DNA from 3 places in the Streptomyces canus genome. Region 1 is predicted to be linked to each of the others. Evidence: riboswitches for the same ligand, from Rfam matches in the RefSeq annotation. Region 1 holds a riboswitch; each other region holds the start of a gene.
The links. A riboswitch is a leader RNA that binds a small molecule or an ion and turns the genes downstream of it on or off. The one in region 1 is predicted to bind cobalamin.
Positions count from the first base shown of each region.

Region 2: it holds a riboswitch for cobalamin, as region 1 does, so the genes downstream of both, OG841_RS35930 (cobalamin biosynthesis protein) here and OG841_RS22770 (HoxN/HupN/NixA family nickel/cobalt transporter) in region 1, are expected to answer to the same signal.
Region 3: it holds a riboswitch for cobalamin, as region 1 does, so the genes downstream of both, OG841_RS16270 (ribonucleoside-diphosphate reductase subunit alpha) here and OG841_RS22770 (HoxN/HupN/NixA family nickel/cobalt transporter) in region 1, are expected to answer to the same signal.

Region 1 covers NZ_CP107989.1:5,008,269-5,011,535, forward strand. Annotated here, with positions in the region: gene OG841_RS22750 (RNA polymerase sigma factor) at 1-106, shown strand, start outside; gene OG841_RS22755 (Asp23/Gls24 family envelope stress response protein) at 103-747, shown strand; gene OG841_RS22760 (hypothetical protein) at 744-1,112, shown strand; gene OG841_RS22765 (ArsR/SmtB family transcription factor) at 1,229-1,576, opposite strand; cobalamin riboswitch at 1,658-1,863, shown strand; gene OG841_RS22770 (HoxN/HupN/NixA family nickel/cobalt transporter) at 1,893-2,987, shown strand; gene OG841_RS22775 (nucleoside hydrolase) at 3,001-3,267, opposite strand, start outside.
Region 2 covers NZ_CP107989.1:7,874,886-7,878,152, forward strand. Annotated here, with positions in the region: gene OG841_RS35925 (cobyric acid synthase) at 1-460, opposite strand, end outside; gene OG841_RS35930 (cobalamin biosynthesis protein) at 457-1,398, opposite strand; cobalamin riboswitch at 1,500-1,639, opposite strand; gene OG841_RS35935 (hypothetical protein) at 1,790-2,011, opposite strand; gene OG841_RS35940 (inorganic phosphate transporter) at 2,038-3,267, opposite strand, start outside.
Region 3 covers NZ_CP107989.1:3,658,513-3,661,779, reverse strand. Annotated here, with positions in the region: gene OG841_RS16270 (ribonucleoside-diphosphate reductase subunit alpha) at 1-1,686, opposite strand, end outside; cobalamin riboswitch at 1,811-1,939, opposite strand; gene OG841_RS16265 (GNAT family N-acetyltransferase) at 1,992-2,489, opposite strand; gene mctP (monocarboxylate uptake permease MctP) at 2,563-3,267, opposite strand, start outside.

The DNA of each region.
Region 1 (3,267 bases):
CTACGAGTTCGTCGCGGACGCGGTCGGCATCAGCCAGGAGGCCGTCCGCGCCCGTGTCTTCCGCGCACGCCGTTGTCTGACACAAGCACTGGGGGCCTGGCGATGACCGTCCACACCGACCCGCCGAACCGGGCGTCCGGCCACGGCGCCGACGACGAAGTCCTGCCGTGTGGACGGCTGTTGTCGAGAACCTGGGAGGACTGGGAGCAACGGCCCGACGACGCGCACCTGCGGTCCTGCCCGTACTGCCGGGACGCCGTGCGCGAACTCGACCGGCTGGAGTCCGCCGTGCGCGACCTGCGCACGGAGGGGGTGGGCGGCTCCTTGTACGACGCCGAGCCGCTGACCCGGCGGATCATGGACGTGGTCCGTATGGAACTGCGTCCCGGCCGTCCCCTGCCCCTCGGCGAGCCCGCCGAGGACCTGTGGATCATGGAGGCGGTCGCGGCCCGCACCCTGCGTGCGGCGGCCGAGACGGTCGCCGGCGTCCGGGCCGGATCCTGCCGTCTCCTCGATGCCGGTACGGACGACGCCGGTACGGACGGCGTCGTCGAAGGGGTCGGCGTCCGCCTCGACATCCACGCCCCGGACGGCGCCCCGCTGCCGGAACTCGCCGCACAGGTGCGGGAACGGGTGTGGGAGGCCGCCGACCGTGAGCTGGGTCTGGTCGTCGCGGTGGTGGACATCCGTGTCACCGACCTGGTCCCCGCGGGAACCGAGCACGGTCAGGAGGGCCGTACACGATGACCTTCGACACTGCGGACACCGCGGATCCCGCGCACGCGGCCCTCGTGGAGCAGGCCGCCGCGGCCGCGGCGGGCGTGAGCGGCGTGGCCTTCCTCCGGCCGGGCCTGGCCGACCGGCTGCGCTCCGTCCGGCACCGGGCCACGAACGGCAACAACAGCAACAGCGGAAGGCCCGCCGGGGTGCGGATGACCCGCCCGGACGCCGACAGCCCCTGGCACGTGGAGATCCATGTCGTCGCCCTCCGGGAGGCCAGGACGGTGGACGTGGCCCGCGCCGTGCGGGTCACCGTCGCACGCCGGCTGGGGGCCCTGTCGCCCCCGCAGCCCGCGCCGCGGATCACCGTGACGGTCACGGGCCTCGTCTGAGCACCCGGTGGCGGTTTCGACGGTGACGCCCCTGCCCGCCGCGCCGTCGACACCCCTGCCACTGCTGTGACCCAGGTCTCACCAGGCGGCCCTGCTGTCTCCGTACCTCCACCGGCTCAGGACACCTGCGCCAACAGCACCCGCACCGCCTCGTCCACCACCCGGTACCGCACCACGCGCCCCTCCTTCTCCCCCGCCACCACCCCGGCCGCCCGCAGCAGCCGTAGCGCCTGCGACACGGCGGGGTCGTTCATTCCCGTCGCGATCGCGAGGTCGGAGACCGCCAGCGGGCCGGTCCGGTGCAGGGCGAGCAGGAGGGAGAGGCGGTTCGGGTCGGCCAGGAGGGCGAAGCGGTCGGACCAGGTGCGGACGTGTCCCGGGTCGCCGATCGCGGCGATGGCGTCGCACACCCGGTGTCCGTCGATGGTGCGGCGGTCGGCTCGGTCGGCCGGGACGAGGTGCATGGGCCACATCCTCGCAGGCAGCCTTGTGTGATCTTCCATACCTGCGCAGGTGTGCAGCTATGCAGGAGACCCCGCCCCCGCCTACGGTGGGCGGGCCGTGGTGCTCGGGAAGCCGGTGACGACCCCTCAAAGGTCCATGCCGGTGCGGCCCTCGCCACTGTGATCGGGGAGTTTCCCTCCCACGTCCCTCGCGGGACAGCCACTGGCCGTCACCATCGGGCCGGGAAGGCGGGCAGGGAAACGCACGACCCGTAAGCCAGGAGACCGGCCACGGCAGCTCACGCGTTCATCCACGAGGTGCTGGAGTGACCACCGTATGACCGATCCTGCGCTGCCCGAGACCGCCGCCGCCTCCTTCCGCTGGCGACGCGAGGACACCGTCAAGACGGTCGGTCTGATGGCCGCGATAGCCGCTCTGCACGTCGTCGCCTTCGGCATCCTCTTTCTGCTGGTCGTCCCGGAGCACTACGAGGTGGGCGACAAGGCCTTCGGCATCGGACTCGGCATCACCGCCTACACCCTCGGTATGCGGCACGCCTTCGACGCCGACCACATCGCCGCGATCGACAACACCACGCGCAAGCTGATGGCGGACGGCAAGCGGCCGGTGTCCGGGGGGTTCTGGTTCGCGCTCGGGCACTCCAGTGTCGTGGTCGTGCTCGCCGCGCTGATCGCCGGCGGCACCCAGCTGGCCGGCAAGGTCATGAACGAGGGGTCACGCACCCACCAGGTGCTCGGATTTCTCGGTACGACGGTCTCCGGGTCGTTCCTCTATCTCATCGCCGCTCTCAACCTGGTCGCCCTGATGGGCATCCTGAAGGTCTTCCGGGCGATGCGGGAGGGGACGTACGACGAGAAGCAGCTGGAGCAGCATCTCGACTCGCGCGGCTTCATGAACCGGATTCTCGGGCGGCTCACCAAGTCCATCACCCGGCCGGGGCAGATGTATCCGCTGGGCTTCCTGTTCGGGCTCGGCTTCGACACGGCCACGGAAGTGACCCTGATGGTGATGGCCGGGTCGGGCGCGGCCGCGGGTCTTCCCTGGTACGCCATCCTCTGTCTGCCGCTGCTCTTCGCCGCCGGCATGAGCCTGTTCGACACCCTCGACGGCACGTTCATGAACTTCGCCTACCAGTGGGCCTTCTCCAACCCCGTCCGCAAGGTCTTCTACAACCTCGCCATCACCGGGCTGTCCATCGCGGTCGCCTTCTTCATCGGCACGATCGAGCTCGTCGGCGTCCTGCACGACAAGTTCGACCTCACCGACGCCCTCACCACCTGGATCGCCGACATCGATCTCGACAACGTCGGTTACGTCATCGTCGGCCTGTTCGTGGTGGTGTGGGCGGCGGCGATCGCCTACTGGCGGCTCGCGAAGGTGGAGCAGCGGTGGGGCGTCAGCAGTTCTTGAGGGACCCGGGTGGTCAGGCCCCCTCCACCGCCGTCAGCCACAGCTTCACGTACCGCTCCACGTCGACGCCCAACCCCACGTCCACGAGGGTCACTTCACGTTCGCCCTCGTGGATCTCGGACTCGCCGGGACGGCGGCGGCGGTCGACGACGGTCTGGCCGCGGGTCGGGCCCGGGGCCAGGCTCACCTCCACCGGCAGGAGTTCGGTGGTCAGGCCGTCCGGGTCGACGACCGCGCAGACCGCGCCCGCGTCGCCGAGGCCGCCGGTGGGGGTGGGATC
Region 2 (3,267 bases), 2.9 Mb from region 1:
TCCCCATGTTGACGATGTCGGTACGCCGCAGGTTGATCTCGGCCGGGCTGCCGGCCCCCTCACAGATCACCGCGTCATACGTGCCCCGCAACTCGCCGAGACAGTCGAGCACCGTCCCGAGAAGCTGCTGCTGCCGCCCCCCGTGATAGCCGCGTGCGCTCAACTCCCCGACGGGCTTCCCGAGCAGCACGACCTGACTGCTCTGCTCACCACCGGGCTTGAGCAGCACGGGATTCATCAGCGCGGTCGGCTCGATGCGGCAGGCCTGCGCCTGCATGGCCTGCGCCCGGCCGATCTCGGCGCCCTCGCGGGTGACGAACGAGTTGAGGGACATGTTCTGCGCCTTGAACGGCGCGACCTTCACCCCCTGCCGCACCAGCCACCGGCAGATCCCGGCGGTGACGACACTCTTGCCGGCGTCCGAGGTGGTTCCGGCGACGAGAAGACCCCCGCCACTCATGCCGTACGCCCCTTCACGAAGGCCCGCGCGGCGACACCGACGCCCAGCGCGAGCAGCCCGACGCGCCGTGACAGCCGTACGGCGCGCTCGATGTCGTACGTGGCGACGGCGCGCCCTTGCCGATGCAGCACTGGCCGATGCTCGACCCGCCCCGCGTACGAGAGCGTCCCCCCGAGCCGGACACCCAGCGCCCCCGCGAACGAGGCTTCCACGGGCCCGGCGTTGGGGCTCGGGTGCTTGGGCGCGTCCTCCCGCCAGGCCCGCACGGCACCCCGCGGACTGTCACCGGCCAGGGCGGCGAGTACGGCGGTCAGCCGCGCTCCCGGCCACCCGGCGAGGTCGTCGAGCCGGGCGGAAGCCCACCCGAAGCGGCGGTAGGTGACGGACCTGTGCCCCACCATGGCGTCGAGCGTGTTCACGGCCCGGAACCCGAGCAGCCCCGGCACCCCGGCGACGGCCCCCCACACAAGCGCCCCCACGACGGCATCGGAGGTGTTCTCGGCGACGGACTCCACGACGGCCCGCGCGATCCCGTCGGCATCGAGCGCCTGAGGATCGCGCCCACACAGATGCGGCAGCCGCTCCCGGGCCGCCTCGACGTCTCCGGCCTCCAGCGCCCGCCCGATGACCCGGGCCTCCCGCACGAGTGAAGTCCCGCCCACGACGGCCCAGGTGGCGGCGGCGGTGAGGGTGACGGAAGCGGTACGGGACGGACGTACGACGTTCTCCGCGACGGCACCGAGGCCCACGGCACCGCCCACACACACGGCGGTGTGCAGTGCACCCCACCCCCGGTGGTCCCGCCACAACACCCGCTCCACGGCGCCCGCGGCCCGTCCGAACGCGGCGACCGGATGCCCCCGACGGGGGTCACCGAGCAGAAGGTCGCCGATCAGACCGGCGGCGGCGCCGTACGCGAAGACGCGATCGGCACGCACCGGCTCAGCCGATCGCGGGGTCGTTCAAGTGCCTGGTACCGCAGGTGGATCGGCAGGCGAGCATCGCGTCATGTCCTCACTCAGGGTGTCCACGCCCTGGTTCGACGAGTCCGGCGGCGAGAGTTCCTGGCTCCCGGGGCTACCTACCCCGGTGACAGTGGCGGGACCGCGCCGGATTCGCACCGGCTTCCTCTTCTGCCGCCGTATATGGCTCCGGCAGTCCACCACGGCCCTTCGAGAGCCGTCAACTTGCTTCTGACCTGCGGCGGGGGAGTGTGCACAACCCCACATCGCCGGTCCGGCGGGACAGCGGACCGGAGGCGAAAGAACGGCCGGGAGGGTACGGAACGTTGAGTTCCGTACCCTCCCGGCCGTCGAGGGACCGGTGCCGTCAGGCCACGATCAGATAGATCCCGTACGCCACGGCCGCCGCGCACGCCGCGAAGCAGGCGTAGGCGCCGGTGACCGCGAGGGCGGCCGAGTCGCCCTGGGCGGTGGCCCGTTCCTGGCGGGACAGGCCCATGATGCCGAGGGTGAACAGGGCCACGAGGCCCACGGTGACGACGAGGCTGACGCCGAAGACGGAGCCGAGTGCTTCCCAGTCGATCTTCATGGTGAGGCTTCCTTAGTACTGCGGGCTCAGACGGCGGCCGGCGGGGCGGCCGGTTCCGTCGTGGCGGGCGGGGCCGGGATCGTGGCGGTGAGGGCCTCGGTCACCGTGCCCGCGGGCGGCGGGGTCACGGCGGCGATCGCCGTGGTCACCACGCCGGCCGGCTCGTCGGTGTGGTTGACGTTGGACGCGTCCACGACCTCGCGCCGCGAGATCTTCCAGATCGCCGCGCTGGAGGCGACGAGGAAGACCGCCACGACCGCCGTACCCCAGTCGCCGAGGTCCGTGACCGACTCCGCCAGGGCGCCCACCAGGGCCGCCGCCGGGAGCGTCAGGCCCCAGGCGACGAACATGCGGGTGGCCGTGGACCAGCGGACGACGCCGCCCTTGCGGCCGAGGCCGGCGCCCATCACCGAACCGGAGACGGAGTGCGTGGTGGAGAGGGAGAAGCCGAGGTGGGACGAGGCCAGGATGACGGTGGCCGCGCTGGTCTGGGCGGCGAAGCCCTGCTGCGGCTGGAGGTCGGTCAGGCCCTTGCCCATGGTGCGGATGATGCGCCAGCCGCCGAGGTAGGTGCCGAGCGCGATGGCGAGGCCCGCCGAGAGGATGACCCAGGTGGGCGGGTCCGAGTCGGGTGCGACGACACCGCCGGCGACCAGGGCGAGGGTGATGATGCCCATCGTCTTCTGCGCGTCGTTGGTGCCGTGGGCCAGCGAGACCAGACCGGCCGAGGCGATCTGGCCGGTGCGGTAGCCCTTCGCGGCGGCCTTGCCGTCGGCCTTCTTGCCCAGGCTGTAGGAGAGCCGGGTGGCCAGCATGGCGGCGATGCCCGCGACGATCGGCGCCGCGATCGCCGGGATCAGGACCTTGGTGATGAGCGCGTCACCGTGGACCGCGCCCATGCCCGCCGAGGCGATGGTGGCGCCGATCAGCCCGCCCATGAGGGCGTGCGAGGAACTGGAGGGCAGGCCCACCAGCCAGGTCAGCAGGTTCCAGAGGATCGCGCCGACCAGGGCGGCGAAGATGACCTCGGGACGGATGCCGGTCTCGTCGACGAGACCCTTGGAGATCGTGTTGGCGACCTCCACCGAGAGGAAAGCGCCCACAAGGTTGAGCACGGCGGACATGGCCACCGCGACCTTGGGCTTGAGTGCACCGGTCGAGATGGTGGTGGCCATCGCGTTGGCGGTGTCGTGAAAACCGTTCGTGAAATCGAACGCGAGTGCGGTTACCACCACAATCGCGAGGATCAGCGAGAA
Region 3 (3,267 bases), 1.3 Mb from region 1:
ACCGCCGCGCTCGGCGAGGTCGGCGGAGGCCTCGTAGGCGGCGAGCATGACGCGCTCGGCGATCCGGGTGGAGAGTTCCTTCGCCTCGGGGGAGTCGAAGGGCAGCCGCAGCTTGAAGAAGACGTCCTGGAGACCCATCGCGCCGAGGCCCACGGGGCGCCACTTGGCGTTGGACCGCCCGGCCTGCTCGGTCGGGTAGAAGTTGATGTCGACGACCCGGTCGAGGAAGGTCACGGCGGTGCGGACGGTGGCGTCCAGCCGCTCCCAGTCGATGTCACCGGTCGCCGTGTCGACGAACGCGCCGAGGTTCACGGACCCCAGGTTGCACACCGCCGTCTCCCCGTCGTCCGTGACCTCCAGGATCTCCGTGCAGAGGTTGGAGGAGTGGACGACATGGCCCGGGGTGGCCGTCTGGTTGGCCGTGCGGTTGGCGGCGTCCTTGAAGGTCATCCAGCCGTTGCCGGTCTGCGCGAGGGTGCGCATCATGCGGCCGTAGAGGTCACGCGCGGGGATCGTCTTCTTCGCGAGCCCCGCGGCCTCGGCCTTCCGGTACGCGGCGTCGAACTCCTCGCCCCACAGGTCGACCAGCTCGGGCACGTCGGCGGGGGAGAAGAGGGACCACTCGGCGTCCGTGTTCACCCGGCGCATGAACTCGTCCGGGACCCAGTGCGCGAGGTTCAGGTTGTGCGTACGACGGGCGTCCTCACCGGTGTTGTCCCTGAGCTCCAGGAACTCCTCGATGTCGGAGTGCCAGGTCTCCAGGTAGACCGCGGCCGCCCCCTTGCGCCGGCCTCCTTGGTTCACGGCGGCGACCGAGGCGTCCAGCGTCTTCAGGAACGGGACGATGCCGTTGGAGTGTCCGTTGGTGCCGCGGATCAGCGAACCGCGGCTGCGGATACGGGAGTACGACAGGCCGATGCCGCCGGCGTGCTTCGAGAGGTTGGCGACCTGGTGGTAGCGGTCGTAGATGGAGTCGAGCTCGTCCTTCGGGGAGTCGAGGAGGTAGCAGGACGACATCTGGGGGTGCCGGGTGCCGGAGTTGAAGAGGGTGGGGGAGGAGGGGAGGTAGTCGAGGCGGCTCATGAGCGCGTAGAGCGCGGCGACCTCGTCCAGCGCCCTGACCGTGTCGTCCTCGGCGAGTCCGGACGCCACCCGGAGCAGGAAGTGCTGGGGTGTCTCGATCACCTTGCGGGTGAGGGGGTGCCTGAGGAGGTACCGGCTGTGGAGGGTGCGGAGGCCGAAGTAGCCGAAGCGGTCGTCGGCGTCGGTGTCGACCAGGGCGTCGAGCCGCTCGGCGTGGACCCGCACGAACTCGGCGGTGCGGTCGGCGATGAGGCCCTCGCGGTGTCCGACGGCGACCGATCCGGTGAACGAGGTGACGCCCTGCGAGGCGGCCTCCGCGGCGATGCTGATGGTCAGCAGCCGGGCCGCCAGCCTGCTGTACGCGGGGTCCTCGGAGATGAGGCCGGCCGCCGCCTCGGTGGCCAGCTCGCGCAGCTCCACGGCCATTTCGGGGGAGGCCGCACGCGAGGACCGACCGCGCAGCGCGGCGGCGGCGACCCTGCCGGGGTCGGCGTCGGGGAGGTCGGCGGTCAGCTCCGTCAGGGTCCGCAGCAACGCGGTTCCAGGACCGTCCTCGTCCACAAAGGTGGTCGCTGAAGCCGGTTCGGCTGGCGCGATGGTCACGTGGGGCTCTCCCTCGCTGGGCACGGGGCCTTGCGGAGGGCAGGGGGCAGCACACGAGCGCACACGGCGTCGCGTCCACCGGCCCATTCCACGAGGCCCGGACGTCAGGACACCCGGGCCGTATGGCTCGGGCGTGCTGTCGGCAGGTCCTCGGACTGACTCTCATATGTGCTCAAGCACACATGAGTACACCGTTGCGGGACAGTTCCGGATTCACACCGGATTCCCCTGCGGCGACAGCGAGCATGAGCATACATCTTGTGCCGGGTGAGGAAAGCAGGCCCATATGTTGTGTCGCGGTGACTTCAAAGCGTCAACTCGTAGGTGAGAAGCGTGAAGTCGTCGCCGGGTATCGGTTTCCAGTCGCGCTCGGGGGCGCGGGTGAAGCCGAGGCGTTCGTAGATGCGGTGGGCGGTGTGCATCGTGGGCTGGGTGCACAGGACGACGCCGGTGGCCACGCCGCTCGCGCGGTCGACGCAGGCCTGTACGAGGGCATGCCCCATGCCTCTGCCCCGGGCCGCGTGCGCCACCGCGAGCATGCGGATCTCCGCCTCTCCGGGGCGGGCGAGGTCGGCCAGAGGGCCCCCGGAGGGGACGAAGGTGACCCCGCCGAGGATGTCGTCGTTCTCCGTGGCCACCAGGACGTCCGCGGCGGATGCCCGCTTGGCCACGTCCTTGAGTTCTTCGAGGTACCAGTCGCTCTGACCGAACAGGAGAAGGCCGTCCTGGAGGTAGGCCTGGGCGGTGATCTCACCGAGGGGCTCGTAGTCGGCGGGTACCGCGGGGCGGATCAGGATGTCCATGCGGGTGAGTGTGCCCGACGGGTACGACAACGGGCCGCCGGAGAAGAACTCCGACGGCCCGTGCGCACCGTGACTAGTGGGTCGTACCCGCGGTCGCCGGCGGAAGCTCCACCTGGACCCCGGGGTCGCCCGCGTCCGCCGTGTAGTCCTCCGGGCTGGTCTCGTCCACGCCGTCGGGGACCTTGGCCGCCTTCAGGGCGAAGGTCAGGACCACCGTCACGACGACGTTGAGCACGAACGCCGTCAGGCCGATGTAGCCGATCTCGCCGATGCCCGGGATCTCCTTCGCCGAGCCGCCGAAGTGCTTCTGGGTCGGGGAGGCGACGCCATACGCGGCGACCGTGCCGTAGATCATGCCGACCGCCCAGCCGGCGAGCAGGGCCCAGCGGTGGAACCAGCGGGTGAAGAGGCCGCCGACCAGGGCCGGGAAGGTCTGGAGGATCCAGATGCCGCCCAGGAGCTGGAAGTTGATGGCGACCGTCTTGTCCATCGTGAGGACGAAGACCAGCGCGCCCACCTTCACCAGGAGCGAGACCAGCTTGGAGACCTTGGTCTCCTGCGCGGGTGTGGCGTCCGGCTTGATGAAGTCCTTGTAGATGTTGCGGGTGAACAGGTTCGCGGCCGCGATCGACATGATGGCCGCGGGCACGAGCGCGCCGATGCCGATCGCCGCGAAGGCCACGCCCGCGAACCAGTCCGGGAACATGTCCTCGAAGAGCTGCGGGATCGCCAACTGCGGGTTGGTGACCTTGACTCCGGCCGCGATCGCCATGAAGCC